DNA from 4 places in the Priestia sp. D51 genome. Region 2 is predicted to be linked to each of the others. Evidence: riboswitches for the same ligand, from Rfam matches in the RefSeq annotation. Region 2 holds a riboswitch; each other region holds the start of a gene.

Evidence for each region. A riboswitch is a leader RNA that binds a small molecule or an ion and turns the genes downstream of it on or off. The one in region 2 is predicted to bind thiamine pyrophosphate.
Region 1: it holds a riboswitch for thiamine pyrophosphate, as region 2 does, so the genes downstream of both, ACNHOZ_RS23365 (thiamine phosphate synthase) here and ACNHOZ_RS13390 (acetylornithine deacetylase) in region 2, are expected to answer to the same signal.
Region 3: it holds a riboswitch for thiamine pyrophosphate, as region 2 does, so the genes downstream of both, tenA (thiaminase II) here and ACNHOZ_RS13390 (acetylornithine deacetylase) in region 2, are expected to answer to the same signal.
Region 4: it holds a riboswitch for thiamine pyrophosphate, as region 2 does, so the genes downstream of both, thiM (hydroxyethylthiazole kinase) here and ACNHOZ_RS13390 (acetylornithine deacetylase) in region 2, are expected to answer to the same signal.

Annotation. Positions count from the first base shown of each region.
Region 1 is NZ_JBLTIR010000007.1:71,271-76,616, forward strand. Features, by position in the region: gene ACNHOZ_RS23340 (amino acid ABC transporter permease) at 1-180, opposite strand, end outside; gene ACNHOZ_RS23345 (amino acid ABC transporter substrate-binding protein) at 164-985, opposite strand; gene ACNHOZ_RS23350 (fluoride efflux transporter FluC) at 1,327-1,725, shown strand; gene crcB (fluoride efflux transporter CrcB) at 1,726-2,112, shown strand; gene ACNHOZ_RS23360 (hypothetical protein) at 2,164-2,379, shown strand; TPP riboswitch at 2,538-2,639, shown strand; gene ACNHOZ_RS23365 (thiamine phosphate synthase) at 2,761-3,384, shown strand; gene thiO (glycine oxidase ThiO) at 3,368-4,495, shown strand; gene thiS (sulfur carrier protein ThiS) at 4,492-4,695, shown strand; gene ACNHOZ_RS23380 (thiazole synthase) at 4,701-5,346, shown strand, end outside.
Region 2 is NZ_JBLTIR010000003.1:282,424-287,769, reverse strand. Features, by position in the region: gene ACNHOZ_RS13390 (acetylornithine deacetylase) at 1-1,153, opposite strand, end outside; TPP riboswitch at 1,268-1,370, opposite strand; gene ACNHOZ_RS13385 (MupG family TIM beta-alpha barrel fold protein) at 1,593-2,603, opposite strand; gene ACNHOZ_RS13380 (PTS transporter subunit EIIC) at 2,600-3,961, opposite strand; gene ACNHOZ_RS13375 (MurR/RpiR family transcriptional regulator) at 4,052-4,906, opposite strand; partial or broken gene murQ (N-acetylmuramic acid 6-phosphate etherase) at 4,878-5,346, opposite strand, start outside.
Region 3 is NZ_JBLTIR010000004.1:251,923-257,268, forward strand. Features, by position in the region: gene ACNHOZ_RS18020 (cell wall hydrolase) at 1-221, shown strand, start outside; gene ACNHOZ_RS18025 (sodium-dependent transporter) at 251-1,585, opposite strand; gene ACNHOZ_RS18030 (hypothetical protein) at 1,762-1,944, opposite strand; gene ACNHOZ_RS18035 (TspO/MBR family protein) at 2,246-2,992, opposite strand; TPP riboswitch at 3,219-3,317, shown strand; gene tenA (thiaminase II) at 3,413-4,102, shown strand; gene ACNHOZ_RS18045 (aldehyde dehydrogenase) at 4,130-5,346, opposite strand, start outside.
Region 4 is NZ_JBLTIR010000004.1:236,982-242,327, forward strand. Features, by position in the region: gene ACNHOZ_RS17940 (hypothetical protein) at 62-682, shown strand; RNA gene ssrS (6S RNA) at 792-969, shown strand; gene ACNHOZ_RS17950 (pyridoxamine 5'-phosphate oxidase family protein) at 1,116-1,544, shown strand; gene thiE (thiamine phosphate synthase) at 1,572-2,216, opposite strand; gene thiM (hydroxyethylthiazole kinase) at 2,230-3,036, opposite strand; TPP riboswitch at 3,113-3,221, opposite strand; gene ACNHOZ_RS17965 (MFS transporter) at 3,398-4,615, opposite strand; gene ACNHOZ_RS17970 (TetR/AcrR family transcriptional regulator) at 4,712-5,311, opposite strand.

The sequences.
Region 1 (5,346 bases), on a different contig from region 2:
AGACAAGCGAGCAAGTGCTGTTAAAACAGCTAACACAATGCCTATGGCAAAGCTTATTAATGTTAGTGGAATAGAATATTGAATAGCTCCCTTTAGCATTGGTAAGAGAGATGACTGAGCGATTGAAATCAATTGATTCAATCGCTCTCCATCAGGAAAAATATTATTTAGGAGAAACATCTTCGCCAAACCATTTCTTGGAAATTTTTGCGTATGTTCCGTCTTTTTTCATATCTTTCAATGCTTTGTTTACTTTATCCACTAACTTACCGCTGTCTTTTCTAAACATAAAGCCGCTTGCAGCACCATCGGATTTTTCATCCGCGATTTTGATAGGTGCGTTAGGGTGCTTTTTCTTATAATCAAGGAACGATAATTTATCGTTGATTGTAGCATCAACACGGTTTGCGCTCATTAGTTCTACTGCTTGAGCAAAACCTTCAGCACTCGTAATGTTTGCACCATAAGATTGAGCCATGTCTTTGTAGTTACTTGTTAATGACTGTGCTGATTTTTTTCCTTTTAAATCTTTAAATGATTTGATATCTTTTTCGTCTTTACGAACAATTAATACGGCGCCTGACTGGATGTATGGGTCAGAGAAATCGTATTTCTTTTGACGATCTTCACGAATACCCACTTCATTAGCAATCATGTCAAAGCGTTTAGCATCTAATCCGGCAAACATGCCATCCCACTGTGTTTCTTTGAACTCAGCTTTTACGCCAAGACGTTTAGCTACTTCTTGAGCCAATTCTACATCAAACCCAGTTAGCTTTTGTTTGTCATCATGAAAAGTGAACGGAGGGTATGTACCTTCAGTTCCAATTGTTAATACGCCATCTTTTTTCACTTTATTATATAAATCCTCTTGTGAAGATTTATTGTCTCCATTGTTTGCTTCATTTTTTGAGCTAGAACCGCATGCGGCAAGCACAACTGTGAAAGCTAATAGTAGCGACAAAAGTGCAGCAAATTTCTTCATTTTCTAAACCCCCTAGTATTCTGATAGGAAATGATACTCTGTGATACTAAACAAGAACACAGCAAAAGTCAACAAAAAAAACTTATACGATTAATGTGACTTAAAATAAGGGAAATATACCTTCTATACACGGTTTGTCATAAGGATACAGAAAGATTTTAAAATTTGGATTAAGTGGATTTTTAAGGGATATTTGAGGAGTAAAAAGGAAGTTTCATGCGACGATTTTCTCTTTCATTTTTTCATGACTTTTGGTGCAATAAACATATAGTTAAATGTTAAGGTAGAAATAAATTCCTTATGGTACACTTAAAGAAGAATTTATGAAACGGAGCGATATGATGAAAGCCATAAACTTAATCTCAATTGCCTTTGGTGCTATCGCTGGTACATATGCGCGTTATTTGCTAAATCTTTCCTTATTATATACGGGCTATCCAATAGGAACGGTAATTGAAAACCTATTAGGAAGCTTCATACTAGGCCTATTAACAGGATTTTTTGCGTGGAAAAAGCCAAAAGAATGGATAAAGCTTGGACTAGGAGTTGGCGTGTGCGGCGGTTTTACAACGTATTCAACCTTTGCAGGAGACGTCATTTCTCTCACTCAGCACCATTTATTTTGGGGAGCCATTTATGTCATTGTCTCTTTAGTAGGTGGAATCCTTCTTGCTTTAGCAGGCTATCTATGCGGTGAAGCGGCAGGGAAAAATTTAGTGAAAGTACATGAGGTGAAGTAAATGAGCATAGTGAGCTTGGCACTTGGCGGGGCAGCTGGAGGAATATGCCGTTATCTTTTGGGTTTAAAAGTTACAAAAACAGTTTCAAACCCTCCTTTTCCAGTCTCAATGCTGTTTGTAAACTTGCTCGGTGCGTTTGGGCTTGGTCTTTTTTACGGTAGTTATTATGGAAAGGTTCCGAGTCATGCTTATGATGATTCAATATTTTTAATAATTGGCATTGGGTTTTTTGGTGCCTTTACCACTTTTTCAACGTTTAGTGTGGAAACCGTACAGTTAATTCGGGAAAAATCTTATCGGAAAATGTTGGCGTACGTGGGGATTTCAGCATTTGGAACAGTTGGTTTATTTACAGTCGGTTTACTGGCAGGAACGTTTTTATTATAAGTAAAGAGAACGTTTCTAGTAGGGAAAAACAAAAAGACGGAGAAGTAGAGAATGGATAGAAAAGCAGAAGTTTGGAAATACATTTTGTTGATTGTAGCTGTTGCAGGTCAGATCATTGGTTTTTTATTTTTATTTATAAATGTTGTGGCGGCCTTTATTTTTTACGGTTTTTATATTCTAACTTTTATTATGTTACTCCTGCTGTTTATATGGGATCGGAAAAAGGAAAAAGACAAAGAAGAATTTGACGACTATACCGATTACTAACTATATAAAAAGCAGAATGATTCGGTGCGCCGGGCCTCTTAGTAAAGAAGCTTAAAAGATACATCTATAAAAGGAAGAGAGCCGTAAGAGCATAAAGAGATATTGTATTTACATCTAGTTGTGTTATAATTTTAAGTGCAAAAACAAAATCAATAAATAGCAATCACTAGGGGAGCTTTTTGAAGCTGAGACGGATGTATTTCGGACCCTTTGAACCTGATCTGGTTTGGACCAGCGTAGGGAAGTGGCGATCATGTTTACATAACGATGCATGCTAACCACTCTACGTTGTAGAGTGGTTTTTTGTATGTAATAAAGCCCTCTGCACAAGATGAAGTGATTGAAATTTCTCTTTATTCTGAATGGAAAGGTTTCGATCATGTGGATATTCCTAAATTTCATGTCATTACAACAGATAAGCAGCCAATCGAAGAGCTTCAAAAAATTTTAACGGCTATCGCGCCTTTTGCGGGCGCCATTCATATTAGAGAAAAAAAGAAAACGGCAAAGCAGATTCAATGTTTACTAGAAAGCCTACCATTTTGTCGCTCTAAAATTATTGTGAATGACCGAGTTGATGTAGCGCATGCTTTAAAAGCAAAAGGTGTACAGCTTGCCTATCATAGTTTAGACGTTTCGTTTGTTATAGACGCATTTCCTTCTCTTATTGTTGGAAAGTCAGTTCACTCTGTGGAAGAGGCTTTAGAAGCTGAAAAAGATGGTGCTCACTACATTTTATACGGACATATTTATTCAACACATTCAAAAAAAGAATTAAAAAGTCGAGGGATAGCGGCACTAAAAGAAGTAGTAGACGCTGTGCAGATACCGGTTATTGCCATTGGAGGAATTACACCTGTAAATGCCAAAGAGGTACTTCAAACAGGAGCACACGGTATAGCCGTGATGTCTGGTGTCATGCTTGCGCAAGATCCCCTGAAAGCGATTAAACAATATTCTCATATATGGACATCTGGAGGTGGAGAAAATGAAGCAGCATTATGATGTACTGTTAATCGGAGGAGGTATAATCAGCTCTTCTATCGCTTATCATTTGTCAAAACAAGGAGCGTCAGTAGCTATTCTTGAACGCAATCAAGTTGGTTGTGAAGCTTCAAGTGCAGCCGCTGGTATTTTAGGTGCTCAAGCTGAAATTGATGAAGAAGGTCCTCTTTTAGACCTTGCTATTAAGAGCAGAAGCATGTTTCCTGAACTGGTGAAGGAACTAAAAGAAAAAACGGCTATCGACGTAGAGCTCATTCAAAAAGGCTTATTAAAAGTCGCTGTAACAGAAGAAGATGCACACGTATTAAAGAAAAAAGCCGCTCAGCACCACCGGTGGGACAAAGATGTAAGATGGATCGATGTAAAAGAAGCGCGTTTGTTAGAACCCGGGCTCTCTCCAGACATATACGGAGCCATTACAATACCGGGAGACGGCCAGCTAGCTCCCGCTAAGTTAACACAAGCTCTTGCTCATGGAGCCTTGTATCACGGAGCAGATGTATTCGAATACTGTGACGTTCACTCTCTTATTATGGAAAATGAAACAGTAAAAGGGGTACAGACGTCCAAAGGCTCTTTTTATGGAGAAAAAGTAGTGATTGCAGCAGGCTCATGGGCTAAACGCTTTATTTCTTCTGAACATTTAGGCGAGGTGTTTCCTGTAAAAGGAGAGTGTATTGCTCTGCAAAGTCATAAGCCCCTGCTTTCTAAAACGATTTTTTTAGATGAAGGTTTTTACTTAGTCCCTAAGACTGGTGGAAGAATCGTAATCGGGGCAACTAAGCTGCAGCATGATTTTACTAAGACCGTTTCTGCACAAGGTATTCAATTTTTGCTGAATAAAGCTTCTGCGCTTCTGCCGGCCATTAAAGAAGCCACATTTGAAAAAGCATGGGCTGGTCTTCGTCCACAAACAAATGATGGCTGGCCTTATTTAGGAGAGCACCCTGAAATAGCGAATCTGCACATGGCTTTTGGCCACTACCGAAACGGTATTTTATTAAGCGCTGCAACTGGAAAAATTATGGCTGATGCTTTGTTAGGGAAAAAGCCAAATCATTCATTTTTTACATCATTTCAGCTAACGAGAGCAATGGAGGGAGTTCATTGAATCTAATTATTAACGGTAAGACCGTCACTGTCGGAGATGAAATTGAAACGGTAGAGCACTTGGTGCAGGCTCAGAGTCTGCATGAGCGAGTTGTAATTGTTGAATTAAACAAGAATATTTTGCAAAAAGAAGAACATAGCGATGCATGCTTAAAAGATGGAGATACATTAGAAGTTGTTTCATTTGTTGGAGGAGGATGAAGAGTATGTTAAAAATTGGACAATATACATTTAATTCACGTTTATTATTAGGAACAGGGAAATTTCCGGACTTTACGACTCAGCGTCAAGCGGTAGAAGAGTCGGAAACAGAAATTTTAACATTTGCTGTTAGACGAATGGATATTTTTGATCAAAATCAGCCTAATTTATTAGAAGCACTTGATGTGAAGCGTTTCACTCTTTTGCCTAACACTGCTGGAGCAAAAAATGCAGAAGAGGCCGTACGTATTGCTAAATTAGCAAAGGCTTCTGGACTTTGTGACATGGTGAAAGTAGAAGTAATTGGATGTGATAAGACGCTGCTTCCTGATCCAGTTGAAACATTAAAAGCTAGTGAAGAACTGTTAAAAGAGGGCTTTACCGTTTTACCTTACACATCAGATGATGTTTTACTTGCGCGTCGTTTAGAGGATTTAGGCGTACATGCCATTATGCCAGGAGCTTCGCCTATCGGTTCAGGTCAAGGTATTATTAATCCGTTGAACATGCGTTTTATCATTGAACAATCAACTGTTCCAGTAATTGTAGATGCAGGTATTGGAACGGCTTCAGACGCAGCTCAAGCTATGGAGCTAGGAGCAGATGGTGTGTTATTAAATACAGCTGTTTCAGGAGCAAAAGATCCTGTGA
Region 2 (5,346 bases):
AAATAGCGGCGGGAATTCCCGCATCAGCTAGCCATCCCCCGTCTGTTACGCTAGTTGACACATCAATTGGAGGCTTTTTCCCTTCCATTTGTTCATGAGTATTTGCAAGCAGCTGCACTCCTGCATGATTTTCATCAATTTCTAATGACGGAAAGATTTCTCCTCTGTCTTCAATCATTGATGTGCCTCCCCATTCAAAGGTTGGCAGATTATCTTTTAACCATGGATCTGCTTTTGCAATAGCTATAATATATTCTTCCACTTCTTTTGATACTTGGTCGTACGATTCATTAGGATAATAGTGAACGGTGATCCACAGCCTGCATTCATCTGCAATAAAAGCAGCATGTCTTCCGCCTTCGATTACTGCTGGATTAATCGTATTTGTCCCTGGCAAAAATCCTGGATAGCTCTTTGTAACAGCCCAGTGACGCTCCAATTCTTGTAGCCCTCCGATCACTTTTGCCATCTTTTCAATAGCGCTTGCGGCTAACAGGCCTCCTCCAGCATGAATCATACTTCGGCGTGTACCGTCATGATAGGTTTTACTGCTTTTTATCGTAATCCATCCCGTGATCACTCCGCCTTGACCTTGAATATGTAAATCACTTGTATCGACTACAAGCGCAAAATCAGCTGTATACCCTTTCTGACAGCATTGCAGCGTACCTGCCTCTCCTACTTCTTCTCCTACAACGGATTCAAAAATCAAGTCTCCTGGCAGCTCGATTCCTGCTTCTGTTAAAAGCTGAACTGCAAATAATGCTCCCGCCAAACCGCCTTTCATATCAGCAACTCCGCGTCCAATTATCATATTGTCTTTCACAACAGCTTCAAACGGATTGGTTTCCCAATTTTCATTTTCTTGTACCTCAGCAACATCCATATGGCCGTTAATAATCAAGCTTTGATAGTCAGCCGATTTTTGTCCTTTTAACGTTCCCACTACGATAGGGTCGTTAGAATATAAGTCCCACATATCAATGGAAAAACCGCAGTTTTTAAGAAAATCCGCTACGTACAGCTGCGCTTCATGAGAATTTCGTGCAGGAGGCGCTGGCGTTTTATACGAAACAAGCGTTGTTAATAACTGGATTAACTCTCCTTTGCGCTCCTCTACCTGTTTGACAAGCAAATCAATTGTTTCTTTCATGTATGACACCTTCCTTTACGCATAAAAAAACACTTCTTTCGCAGGAAAGAAGTGTTTTTGTTTATGTACACAAAATTATTATAACGAGTTCGTAAGGAAATCCCATACAAAACATCCATTACAATACCTCTTTCCTACGCTAGTATTACCTAGTTCAGGTTATAAGGGTTAAGACTTATCGTCTCTCTCAGCTTCGAAAGCACCCCTAGTGGTGTTGTATCTCTATGAAATTAATCTATTATCATATGTTTACCTGTAATAGTTTTATCATAGTAAAGCGTTTTATTCAATAGAAAGGTTCATGATATGGTAATGAAAATAGTTTCCTTTTTAGTAGTAAAAGAAAAAGCACACACCTTTTTCATGCAGTGTGTGCTCTTTGTTTTTGTGACATTACTAGTTAGCTATTGGCTTCTTTAAAAATACACCGTTTTTTCCTTCAGACAGTAATAAGCTCAAGCTTTTGCCCCGGTCTCACTAATGAAAGCAGCTCGTGATCTTCTTCTATTACATACCCAATCACATTCACATTAGCATTTGCAGACAAATTCCTTTTAGCTATTTGAACCTCTCCTCTGTAACGTCCGTAGCCATCATTGTCCATTGTAATTGCTCCGATTCTGCGTTCTACTGTATGAAATGGCAGCACTGGTTTTACAGATCGTGTATCAACCAATCGCAGAACGTCTCTTGATACATCCGGACGCACGCTGTACGTTCCCTGTATATGAGGTGAACGAATGCGTAGCGGAATAATGCGGTTTTCTTGATATTGAACTAAACGTTTTAATAAATTTGAACTGGCGTATGGATCTCCAATATAAACCTCCGTTACTCCGCATCCGTATAAATCTACTGCAGAGGTAAAAGGACATTTATTACGGTCTTTTTCTCTAGTAGGAAGTCCTTGATAAATAGGTCCTCTCTTTTCGCCTTCTCCAGGAATATAAGCACAAACTGGAATACAAAGTTCATTAAATAAATCTGTCTGCTGTTGAAAAAACGTTTCTTCAAGCCCTGTTTCAGGCCGCGGATAAAAATTATGCCAAGCAAGCAGCTGATGATGATGAAGACCTGCAGATAATAGCGCTTCTATTTCTAGTTTTGACACTGTACTTGCATTAAGGGCAATATAAAACTCATCCGCAAGTAAAATCGTTTCTTCTACGCTAAAGCCATCGTCTAGTCTAATACCTGATACGCCAAGTGAAGATAGAGTCATAAGGCTTTCGATACCTAAATGAACCGGTGTATGCTTAGATACATCTGCATACACGCTTATTCCACAATCTCTAGCCACATGAAGCAATTCTTTTGCCCGTTCAGCCAAATCTCCTTTTTCCTCTGGAATGTGAAGTGAAGTGAATGCGCGTGTAACGCCGCATTCACTCGCTTCTACTAATCTTTGTTTGGCATCTCTATCGTTCAAATAAAATGAAATGCCAATCATTCAAACTCCCTCGCCATTTCGTCGTTAAATCCAAAGAAATAGGTACAAATAAAACCTGCTGCGTAAGCAATAACTAATCCAAGTAAATAAAGAAGAATTTGATGCGCATGAACTAAAAACGTAAGCGGCAAACCCGATACTCCCACTGCTACAGTTGCAATATGGAAGTGCGCCTGAAACGCTCCGCCGATTCCAGCTCCAAGACAAGCGGTTAAAAATGGACGCCCTAAAGGAAGTGTGACTCCAAAAATAAGCGGCTCTCCAATTCCCAGCAGCCCTGAAGGAAGTGCGCCTCCAATTGCTCGCTTTAAGCGTTTTTTCTTTGTTTTGATATAAATAGCAAAAGCTGCACCAACCTGACCGGCTCCGCCCATTGCTAGTATAGGAAGAAGCGGATCATCTCCAATCGAATTAATAAGCTCTAAATGAACCGGAGTAAGACCTTGATGCAGTCCTGTAATAACGAGCGGCAAAAACGTTGCCCCTAAAACAAAGCCTGCTACAACTCCTCCAACCTCTAAAACTCCTAAAAGACCTTTTGTGATTCCATCTGAAATGAAGCCGCCGATTGGCATGAATACCACATACGTAATAATTCCTGTAATTAACACCGTAACGGTTGGTGTAATAATAATATCCAGTGACTGTGGGACAAATTTACGTACTCGTTTTTCTAACACGGCCATAAAGATTGCTGCAAGCAGCACTCCTATTAAGCCCCCACGCCCCGGCAAAAGTGCTTCACCAAAAAGTTTAATATCAGCTACGGCAGGATTAATGACTAAAATGCCCGCTAAGCCTCCTAGAGCTGGCGAACCACCAAATTCTTTTGCTGCATTAATACCTACTAAAATACCCATATAGGCAAATAAACCGCTTCCGATAACGGTTAAAAGAATAGCAATCTGTGAATCTGCCGGAAGCCACTTCGCCTGCACAGCTGCTTTTGTCACTCCGGTAATAAGTCCAGATGCTACAAGAGCAGGTATCAACGGAATAAAAATACTTGCAATTCGGCGAAGCAACAGCTTAAACGGAGTTGCATTTTTTTCTTTCAGCTCCGATTTCCGCTGTGCTGCACGATCTTCTAAGTTAATACCGCCGGATTCATCAATTAACTTTCCAAATTCTTCTGTTACTTTGTTCACTTTGCCCGGCCCAATAATGATTTGCAGCGTTTCTTCTTCCACTAATCCGAGCACGCCTTCAAGTTTTCGTATATCTGCCTTTTTAACAATTGAATCATCTTTTATAGTCACACGCAGCCGCGTCATGCAATGCGTATACGCTTCAATATTGGATGCTCCCCCAAGCATCTCCAAAACAGCCTTTGCTAATTGATGATTATCTAAAGACATGTTAATCCCCCTTTGTATTTTCCTCTTAGATGGATACGCCACTGAGGAAACAGACCACAAAATCCCCTTTTTTGTAATCGTTCTCTTTTTTTATTTCTTATCTTTCAAAAACTGAATGGCATCTCTTGTTTTGTCAATATACTCAACCGTCTGGTCGTACTGCTGCGCTGCAATACTTAAAAATAAAACATCAATCACATAAAGCTGGGCTAAACGAGACGATGTTGCTGCGCTTCGAAACGGCGCTTCTTGAGAATAAGACGTATACAAACAAATATCTGCTAAAGACGAAACGGTAGACTGTCCGTACTTAGTTAAGCTAATCGTCTTTACTCCGCGATTTTTAGCTAAAGATAAGACGTTGCTTACTTCAGGAGTCTCTCCTGAAAAAGAAATACCCACAACTACATCGTCTTTACTTGCATTTGCGATGAGTGTAGCTGCTAAATGGCTATCCGCAAAAGCCGTCGCATTTTTATTAATTCGAAGAAATTTTTGCTGCGCATCTATAGCAATAATATGTGAAGCACCAATTCCGAAAAAATGAATGTTTTTTGCTCCAATCAGCGCCAAAACAGCCCGCTCTACTTCTTTATAATTCACAAGCTCAGCCGTATCACTTAGACTTTGAATGCTGTTGCTTGCCGTTTTTTTGACAATAGATTGAATTGTTTCATTTGTTTCAATATCACGGTATCCTTGTTCTGTATCTTTAGCTAAATCACCGGCTACTCTAACCTTTAATTCTTGAAAGCCGCTAACCCCGATAGATTTACACAAACGAATAACAGCAGCACTGCTCGCATTCGCTAGTCTTCCTAGTTCCCCAGCCGTACTGTTTACCACAGTATGCGGGTTGTTTAAAATATATTCAGCAATTTTCCGCTCCGAATCTGGAAGCTTAGCCACCGTATTTTTAATCATTGTTAATCCGCCTGTTGACATCGTTTCTCTCCTTACATACGTAATATTTAATCTCTCTTCTTACATAACCGTCCGCATTATTCAGTAATATCTTCGCGGTGTCATAATTTTCGTTTGTTTTGAACATAACCACTGCTGTTTTTATCTCATTATTTGCTTCTTCGAGCGTTTGACTTGCCTGGCCATAAAAAACACCAGTAATTTCACAAATAATACCTATCATTAAGTTTTCATAGACTTTTCCTATTTTAATCATAGCCGCGGTGGAAATCATGTTGAGAATCATTTTGTGAGTGCTTGCTGCTTTTAACCTTGTGGAACCTGTTAGCACTTCTGGACTACTACTACCTCGATGCTATGATCTGCTTCTTTTCCAATAAGTGAATTACCATTGCAAGACAGCGCTACTGTTTTAGCTTTTACAGATTTTGCATATTTCAATGCACCAATCACATAAGGCG
Region 3 (5,346 bases), on a different contig from region 2:
ATGATGTCATTTATCAAGGTACACAGTTTACACCTGTACAAAACGGTGAAATTAATAAAGCAGCGGATGCTGAAGCAAAAAAAGCTGTAAATGAAGCACTAGCGTTTAGAGGTCAAGGAAAAGGTTCGTTATTCTTCTTTAACCCAGATAAAACAAGCGATCAATGGCTTCGTCAAAAACAGGTTACGATTACAATCGGAAATCACGTTTTTGCAAAATAAACAAAAAAGCACTCAGATGAGTGCTTTTTTTAATATGCAACAAGTAAGCTTAACAGAACAGCTATAATAATAATAGGTAATACATATTTAACTAGAAAGAACCATGCGTTGAATAATTTAGCGCCTTTTGTACTTCCTGAAATAAACTCTTCATACACGGCTTCTTTTTTCATTTTAAATGTCACAAAAATTGCAATGGCTAAACTTCCAAGAGGCAGCATTAAATTGCTCACAAAAAAGTCAGCTACGTCAAATATACTTCTGCCAAAAAGTGAGACATGTTTTAGTACACCAAACGAAAGCGCTGATGGGATACCTACTACAAACACAAGAATCCCTGCTAAAGAAGCGTAGCGAGTTCGTTTTGTCTGATCGTCTTTGGTTAAAGCAGCTACGATAATTTCCAGCAGTGAAAAAGCAGACGTAAGCGTAGCAAATAGAAATAAAATTAAAAACAGTGCTAAAAAGACGGTGCCAAACGGCATTTTCTCAAATACTGTTGGCAAGACCACAAACAAAAGTCCAGGTCCTTCGGTTGGCTTTAATCCGAATGAAAAAACAGCTGGAAAAATAGCCAAGCCTGCAAGCAGCGAAACAAACAAGTTCAAAATAGCAATGGTGCCAGCTGAACGCGTCAAGCTTACTTTTTTCCCTAAATAAGAGCTATATGTCACCATGCAGGATAATCCTACGCAAAGCGAGAAAAACGACTGACCGAGCGCATAGAGAACAGATGACCCTGTAATGGCTGAAAAATCCGGTTTTAAAAAGAACTTTACTCCGTCCATAGCTCCGTCTAATGTTAAAGAGCGAACCACAATGATAATAAAACAGATAAATAACAGCGGCATCATGTATTTATTAGCACGCTCTATGCCTTTTTGTACGCCTTTTGAAATAACAAACACTGTAATTAATAAAAACAGCGCCTGTGCACCTAATACCACATAAGGTTGGCTAATGACGGCATTGAACAACGGACCGTACTCTTTTCCGCTTAGCATACCGGTTACGCTCATAATCGTATATAAAATCACCCAGCCGCCAACGACGCTGTAAAAGGAAAGCAAAACGACACAGCTGAGTACTCCCAGCCTGCCAATCCATACCCAAGCGGACTTTGGAGCAATTGCTTTATAAGCACTAATCGCTTCTTTTCCCGTATGTCTTCCAATGATAAATTCTGCCAACAGAAGCGGCAATCCAATAAAAATTGTAAATAAAATAAACAACGCAAAAAATGCTCCACCGCCACTGGTTCCGGTTACGTATGGAAATTTCCATATCGCTCCTAGACCAATTGCTGCCCCAGCAGATGCTAAAATAAAACCGAGGCGTGAAGACCACTGATTTCCTTTACTCATATAATGTTACTCTCTCCTCTTCTAAACTCAAAACTCACCTGATTAGTACTGTACCATAAATGCAGAAGAAAATCATTCCCGTTTTACTTTTTTCTATAAAACGATATCTATATAGAATAGAAAAAATGAAGAAGCAGCTGCCTCTTCATTTTGAGTTTGATGTTTCTATTCAAAAATTATTCTCTGTACGATGATTCGTCTCCACGGTAGGCTTCTTGATTTGATATTTCTTCAATATGCATATGCCCTTCTCTCTCTAAACGAAGAACCGTACGCTCTGCATCTTCATAACTCTCGCACGTCACTTGTTTATATTCCATATCGTCTTTATCTGTGTAAGCCACTAAATATGTTTCCATTTTAACTCCTCCTATATAAACTATATGTAACGTATGTTGCCTTTTTCGTTTATTTCTAAACATATAGGCTCCAAACATAAAGCCTAGCATACTATAATAGCGGAACTTCAATTTAAAAAGTTGAATTTTTCATTATGCACCGATGCAACATGGAGGTTACGCTTATGACATTTATTTTATCATTCGTACCAATTGTTGTTCCTTTTGGTATTTTAATTAGCTTAATTGCTTTTACAGCTGCTTTTTTACAATCAAAAGAGCATCATAAAAAGCTCTAGCTTACAAAAGCTAGAGCTTCTTTTTAAAAACGTCTATAGCGTTTAATCAGTCCCACAATAATAGCAATTGCTAATAAAACAATCGAGATGATAACAGTAATGACAATTGGCTGATTTCCACTTTGTTTCACCGCAATGGCAATATAAGCCCAAATAAAAACAAGCGGATAAACAGCGTCTCGGTTTTTTAATGTAAACATAATGCCCAGCGCAGCCCCTACCAGCAGCATAATAATCGTCCATGCTAATTCATTTAGGCCAAGCAAGTGCTGTATTCCATTTGCTTGAAATACGACAAATACATTAACAATAGTCGCAACAGAAATCCATCCAAGATAAAGCGAAATCGGCAGACGCATAAACCATGTCGTCATCCGAGAATGCTGAATAATGGAATATACAATCATTAATGTGCCTAAAATAAAGAGCATAACTAAAAGGGATAACTTATAGTAATCGTTTTGGAAAATAAAGATCCACGCACTATTTAACAAACAGTTTAGAAAAAACCAAATGCCTATACGTGCATATATTTCTTTTTGATCTTCTCTTGCAAAAAATTGGCGTATAACCCAAATGGTTAATAACAAATAAATAACGCCCCAGATAGCAAAGGCATAACCGGCTGGTGTAAACAACGTAGGAACTTGCGCAGAAGCCTCTGCCGTTGTTTTGCCTCCTATTGGAATCGCATTTGCTAAATAATTCACAAGAAGTGTAATAGCCAAGCCTACTGTATTTAATACAGCATACAAACGAAATTTTGCCATTTTGTTCTCTCCTTTCTTCTATTTATATGAGAATGTTTCGGAGACGAAAACGGCTCTTCCCTTCATTAATACCTCTTCTTCCCTAAAAATATGCATTTTTAAACAAAAATGATTAAAAATAGCTTCAAGAAGCTACCTCTTTAAGAGATAAAAACCGTTAGGGAACAATTTTCCATAACGCTTTCTATTTTTCAGAATATATGGTAAGTTAAACATAGACTAATAGGAAGTCCACTAGGGGTGCCGACCGGCTGAGACAAGTTTTCTTGATCCCTTTGAACCTGATCTGGCTCATACCAGCGTAGGAAAGTGGCAATGTTCAGTTTTGTACTGTCCTTTGCCACTCCGTTTATAAACGGAGTGTTTTTTATTTCCTTTATGTGCTTGTTTGTGACTTCCTCATATTAAAGGAGGATTTTGATGTCATTTTCATCTCAATTAAGACAAGAAGCAAACTATATTTACGAAGCCATTTTTAACCACCCTTTTATTAAAGGAATTGCTGAAGGAGACGTGCCAAAAGAGGCGCTTATTCACTACGTTTCTCAAGACTACGAATACTTAACAGCATTTGTCCGCATTTACGGCGCTGCTTTAACAAAATGCCGCACGCGTACCGAAATGGAAGCCTTTAATGCCGGCATTTCTACGGTATTACATAGTGAAGTACACCCTCATAATAATTTTTGTGACGTAGCAGGCGTACGCTATGAAGACCTCCACACTGAGGCTCTTTCACCAACGGCCAGCCACTACATTAACCATATGACAAGCGTTGCGCATACAGGCAGCTTAGCGGAAATCATTGCCGTGCTTCTTCCATGTCCGTGGACGTACGTTGAAATTGGCCAGCGCATTACGGAACAAGTAAATCCATCTCCTTCTCATCCTTTTTATGAATGGATTCAGTTTTATAATAATGAAGAAATGAATGGCACAACACAATGGTTTTGTAACAAGCTTGATGAACTCGCCGAACAAGCGACTGAAGAAGAACGTAATCGTATGAAAGATCACTTTATCAAAAGCTGTGAGCTGGAGTATTTATTTTGGGAAATGGCGTATACACAAGAAAAATGGCCGCTTTCTCAGCTTTCACTTTCAAAATAACGAAAAAGCCTCCTATCAGGAGGCTTTTTATTTCAATAATTTTTTAATCATTTTCAAGTTTTGTTTCTCTGAAGGATAGCGGAATGACAAATCAAACTTGGTTGTTTGAGACAGCATGCTTTTAAAATGAGAAAATGTCTGAAAGCTGTCTTTTCCATGATATTGGCCCGTACCGCTTTCTCCAACTCCGCCAAAGGGTAAATATGGCGTAGCGATATGCATAAGCGTATCATTTATACAGCCTCCTCCAAATGAAAGACGCTCCGTTATGACATTTTGTACATTTGCACTTTCCGTAAACAAGTAAAGAGCTAACGGCTTAGCTTTTTCTTGAACTTTATGAATAACTTCGTCTAGCGTTTCGTATTCAATCATAGGAAGAATAGGCCCAAAAATTTCTTCTTGCATAACGTCTGATGTCCAGCTTACTTCACTTAACACCGTAGGTTCTATTGTGAGCGTACTTTTATTATACCCGCCTCCAACTATAGCGTTTCCGTCTTTTAAAAACTCAACTAGCCGAATAAAATGGCGCTCACTGACAATACGGCCGTAGCGCTCACTTTCAAGCGGATTACTACCGTAAAATTGATAAATCGCTTCGCGAAGTTTCTCCACTAGCTGCGCTTTTACCTTTTTATGCACGAGCAAATAATCGGGAGCAACGCACGTTTGGCCTGCATTCATTCCTTTGCCAAACATAATTCGCTTCGCTGCAAGATCTAGGTTTGCATCTTCATGTACAATGCACGGACTTTTTCCTCCTAGCTCCAGCGTGACGGGAATAAGCTGCTTCCCTGCTTCTTGCATAATAATTTTCCCTACATTTACACTTCCCGTAAAGAAAATATAATCGAGGGGCTGCTTTAAAAGCATGCTCGTCGTGTCTACAGCGCCTTCAATCACCGTCACAAATGCGGGATCAAAAGCCTCAGCTAGTAATTCTTGTATAACCCGAGATACGCTAGGCGTTAATTCAGAAGGCTTTATAATCGCCGTGTTTCCAGCGGCAATCGCTCCTACTAAAGGAGACAGCGCTAATTGAAACGGATAGTTCCACGGAGCAATAATTAACGCGACTCCATACGGTTCAGGCACAATTTTCCCTTTAGAGCCCACGTGTGTTAAAGCGGTTTTTACTTTTTTAGGCTTCATCCATTTTGCTAAATGCTTAAGCGTAAACCGAATTTCCTCTAGTAAAATCCCAATTTCCGACGTGTACGCCTCTACTTCAGATTTATTCA
Region 4 (5,346 bases), on a different contig from region 2:
GGGAAATATACTGAAATGGTTTTTGTATACTAAAACAATTAAAAGGAGTTGAGAATATGTAATGTACATCATTGTATGGACTATGCTTGTACTATACGCCTTTCTGCTAGCTCCGGGAGCAAGCGCCGCTGATGATATGCTGTTTAAAAACCTTGTCACAGGAAATTTTCAACAGGTAGATCCGCTCGTAGTTATGGTATTCTCTTTTTTAGGGCTTTTCCCAGTATTATTCATGGTAATGATTTGTAAAAAAGATACGTACAAACTGCCTGGATGGCCATTTTCTCTCCTATCATTTGCGCTTGGAGCTTTTTCTCTTTTGTTCTATTATCATTGGAAAGGACAAAAAGTTCGAACACGTTCGCGTATTCCTTCACGCTTCATTGCCATCATTTCTTCTCGTCTATGGATTGGACTATGCTTAGCACTCACGATTGCTGGTTACGTATACGGACTATCCATAGGTTCAATAAGAGCTTATGAAGATGCTTTTATGCAGTCACAGCTTGTTAGCGTGATGACCGCTGATTTTTTTGTTTTAACGTGGCTTTCTTATTCCGTTATGACAAAAGAAAAGATAGCATCCCGGCCTTACCTTCTCTTATGTTTCATTCCAGTTGCGGGCCCTTTTTTTATTTTGTTACGGCATAACCGCCAAGATGTTAGAGAAGAAAAACTTTAAATAAAAGTCTTGCGTTCCATTCATTATTCCGTTATAATCATTTCTTGTACGATGAAAGTTGATTAATTAGAAAACATTTATATATCGGCATTTTATTTACATTTGTTATACATACCTGCGCTGTGCGTATACTCATGTTGTCTTAAACCTTTGAGTGTTAAAAGGGAGCTCAAAATTTAGCTGCAGATAGCACGCCCTTCTTGGGACGCTAAACCCGGCTATGAGGGCACCCACCTAGTAGATCTGGGTATTTAAGACACTTAGGGTTACGGCAGTGCGGGCTTATTTTTTAGTTAGCTGTAGCTAGCTTTTTTTATTTTTTTATTTATTAGTTTACATAATTATTTTATTGTTAACTTATATTTTTTTAGACATGTATGTTTTATTTATCTTCGATTGAGGAACATAAAAAGTAATAAAGGAGATGGATAAAATGAATGAACAAAAAATTGCTAAAAAAGTAAATGAAGTATTAGAAGGAAATCGTGTAGGAACATTAGCCACAGTTGTAAACAACAAACCCCACTCTCGCTATATGACATTTTTCAGCGATGAAGATGGTATCGCTCTTTACACACCAACAAATATCAATACACATAAGGCAGAAGAAATCGAAGCCAATCCGAACGTGCACGTACTATTGGGCTACAGCGGCGAAGGATATGGCGATCAATACTTAGAATTATCCGGGACAGCTGTTCTTCGTACCGGTGATCAATTAAAAGGACGTATATGGAACGATCACATGAAAGAATGGTTTGACGGTCCAAATGACCCTGAGTATGTTGTTCTGGAAATTACACCAAACGAAATTCGCTTTATGAATGAAGGCGAAGAAACTCCTCAAACCGTTCAGCTATAATAAAAAAGCGCACACTGTGCGCTTTTTTTATTTTCCTACCGCTTCTTTCAATTGAGCTGCTTTTTCTTTTGGAGACGCTGCTAAGCTAATCGCGGTAATAATAGAAACACCATCTGCACCTGCTTCTACTACTTGTTTGGCATTTTCAGGCGTGATGCCACCGATTCCTACAATTGGAAAGTCAATATTCTGGTTTCGCACTTCTTCAATTAATTTTGTACCTTGCACTGCTTTTGCGTCTTTTTTTGTAGAAGTAGGAAAAACAGGTCCCATTCCTACATAATCCGCCCCGTCTTTTATCGCTTGCTGCAGCTCTTGTACATTATGAACAGAGACGCCCACAATTCCTTTTCCTATTTTTTCTCGAACAATATGAGCTTTTTCATCTTCTTGTCCAATATGAATGCCATCTGCTTGTAAGCGGATCGCTAAGTCAAGATCATCATTCACAACAAAAGGAACGCTGTGCTGCTGACAAATTTGCTGAAGTTCTTTCGCCAGCTGATATTTCGCTTCTCCTGTTAAGGCACCCTCGCCTTTTTCACGAAATTGAAACACGGTAACGCCGCCTTCAATTGCTTCTTTTAATACTTCTTTCGGATCTTTTTTACAGTTATTGCTGCCCATTATAAAATAAACTTTCAGCAGCTTTTTAATTTCTTCGTTTGTCATTTTCCCGCTCCTTTTAACGTTGATGTACTCTTGCATATGATTCAATATCCTGTCCAGATAAAAGATGAAGCTGATTTAACAGCTCAATTTGAAAGCTCCCCGGCCCTTCTTCACCTTTTTTCGCTGCGGCGATTTCACCTGCCACTCCGTAAAAACTTAAAGCAGCAACGCTTGCCTCGACATATTCTTTTTCTACAGCCGCGAAAGCTCCTATAATTGATGTCAGCAGACATCCAGTACCCGTCACCTTCGTAAATAACGGGTGACCGTTGTCTACTGTATACGTTGTGTTTCCATCGGTGATCACATCTTGTTTCCCCGTAATAACAATCACTGTATCTAATTTGTTCGCTGCTTTCTCAGCAAGTTCAATGACGTCTCCTTGCCCTTCTAATGAATCAACGCCTTTAATGAGCCATGACTCGCCTACTACATTCGCAACTTCAGCAGCGTTACCGCGAATAACGGCAATATTTAATTCTTCTACAAGCTGACGTGCCACTTCTGTACGAAACGGTGTCGCTCCGGCTCCTACAGGATCGAAAATAACCGGCACGCCATTTTCATTTGCTGATTTTCCTGCTATTCTCATCGCTTCTACTTCTTGAGCCGTCAGTGTACCCATATTTAAGACAAGCGCTCCGGCGATTCGAGCCATATCAGCCACTTCTTCCTTCGCATAAGCCATAACAGGTGACGCTCCTATGGCAAGCAGTCCATTTGCTGTAAAATTGGTTACCACAACATTCGTAATATTATGAACAAGCGGACTTGTATCTCTTACTTTTTCTAATTGAGCTGAAATTTTACTAATATCCATGTTCTCTCACTCTTTTCATTTAGTTTTAACACTGCAAAAAAAAAGACAAAAAAGCACCTTGCATGCGCAAAGTGCTTTGGTATGTACTCACATTCCCTGCGCTGGCATTATCCAACAGGTTCAAATGGTCAACAGGCGCCCCTGTACTCTCAGCCTGCCCCGCGCAAGCTCCCATACTATTTATTACTACGTTTAAAGTTTACTATTAACTTTTTTTATTTGCAACCATTTCACTGTTTTGCCCATAAAATAAAGCTTCGTTATAGGCTGAGTGGTGTTGTAAATCTTACAGCTTTACTAAAAGCATCATTAAAAGACCTCCAGTAAACTACTGGAGGTCTTCTATCTCCTAAAAATTCTATCATTTCTCTTGAATCGCTTGATTTCTCACAGCTGTTTTTCGGTCCTTCCCTGCTCTTAAAGATAAAAGAAAACAAAGCAGCAGTACAAGTGCAGCTGATACGTACGGATAATTAACGTTTATATCAAAAAGAAAGCCTGCGACAACGGGTCCAATAATATTCCCAAGACTTGTATAAGCAGAATTTAGTCCGGCTACATACCCTTGGTCGTCTTGTGCCATCATCGACATTTGCGTGCTTATTGCCGGACGTAAAATATCTGTTGCTAAAAAGACGATAAATGTTACAACAATAATAAGCCAGTACGTGTGCACAAATAGCGTAAGTAAAATAAAAAGTCCCGTCATCATCAAGCAAAACGAAATGACTCTTTTTTCACCGAACTTATTTAAAATCCAGCCAAAAATCGTAACCTGCACAACAGCTCCTGCAATAGAGCCAAACGTAATAACAAACGCAATATCTTTTGGCGTAAAGCTAAATTTATGATCAACAAATAGTGAAAAGATCGTTTCATAATTGGATAATCCAAACGATGTCACAAAAACGATAATTAAACTTAAAAAATAAGGTTCTTTGTAGGAATTCATAAGCTGCAGTAGCAGCCGATCTTCTTTTGGATTCTCATTGTTTGAAACAGCATGATCTTGTACAGGACGAGACTCCGGCAAAACAAAAAGCGTAATCACTGCAGCCAAGCCTCCTGCTACTGCGGCCATGTAAAATGGCACGCGCATGCCGTATTCAGCTAAAAAGCCTCCAATACCGGGCCCGATAATAAATCCTGTTGTAATCGCTGCCGTCACATAGCCCATTCCTTTAGCGCGTTCTTTAGCAGACGTCACGTCCGCTGTATAGGCCATAACAGCAGGCATAATAAGCGCGGCCCCGACCCCACCTAGCATTCTGGATACAAATAATAAAAGAGGTGTACTCACTGAACCAAAGAACCATTCAGACAGGGCAAAAACAATCATTCCCGCTACAATAATTTTCTTTCTCCCTAACGAATCGGATAATCGCCCCGCTAAAGGCGAAAACAGAAATTGAGTTAGTGAAAACACCGCTACTAAAAGCCCCATCACGCTGCCGTTGATATGAAGCTCCGTCATATAGGTTGGCATAATTGGAATAACGAGACCGATTCCCGTAAAGATAATAAAAATATTTAGCATGAGCAGCAAAATCGCCGCTCGATTTCTTAACAATAATGACATATAAACCTCCTGATTACAAAAATACTGAACGTTCGGTCTATAAAAATACAAAATAATGAGGGATTACTCATTGCCACAATAAGCATCCCCGCTTATTTAAGAAGACCTTGCTATAATTCCGTTTAAAAATACATCGATTGCTGAATGGTAAAGCTGCAGGGCATTTTCCGTACTCGTTTTTCGAGACATGCGGCTCATTCCAACAAACAGCCCTTCTAAAATTACTGCAAGCTGCTCTGCATTTTTATGAGAAAACTCGCCTTCATCGATGCCCTGTTGCAAAAGTTCCCGGTTAAACTCCACGTGTCGTTTCACCATCTCATCAATTCGCTCTTCGATGTCGCTGCCCTTTTCCTCGTTGTTAAAAAACTCATCGGCAGCTTTCGTAAGAGGATGATTCAAATCATCTAAAATGATTTGCTCCGCTATTCCAAAAAGCTTATCTCTTGTTGTTTTGTAAAGAGACTCTCTTTCTTTCCAGTTTCGTTCCCACTCAAGATCCCATTCGTCTATTAAATAAAGAAAAAGCCCTTCTTTACTTTTAAAGTGATAATAAATATTCCCTTTACTGCTTCCCGTAGCTTCTACAATTTCTTCAATAGATGTAGCTTTATAGCCTTTTTGAGAAAACAATGCTTTAGCGGCATCTGCCACTTTTCTTTTGGTTTGTTCACTTTGAAGCTTTTTTTTATTCAAGCTATTTCCACCGCCCCGTACATTTATTATTTATA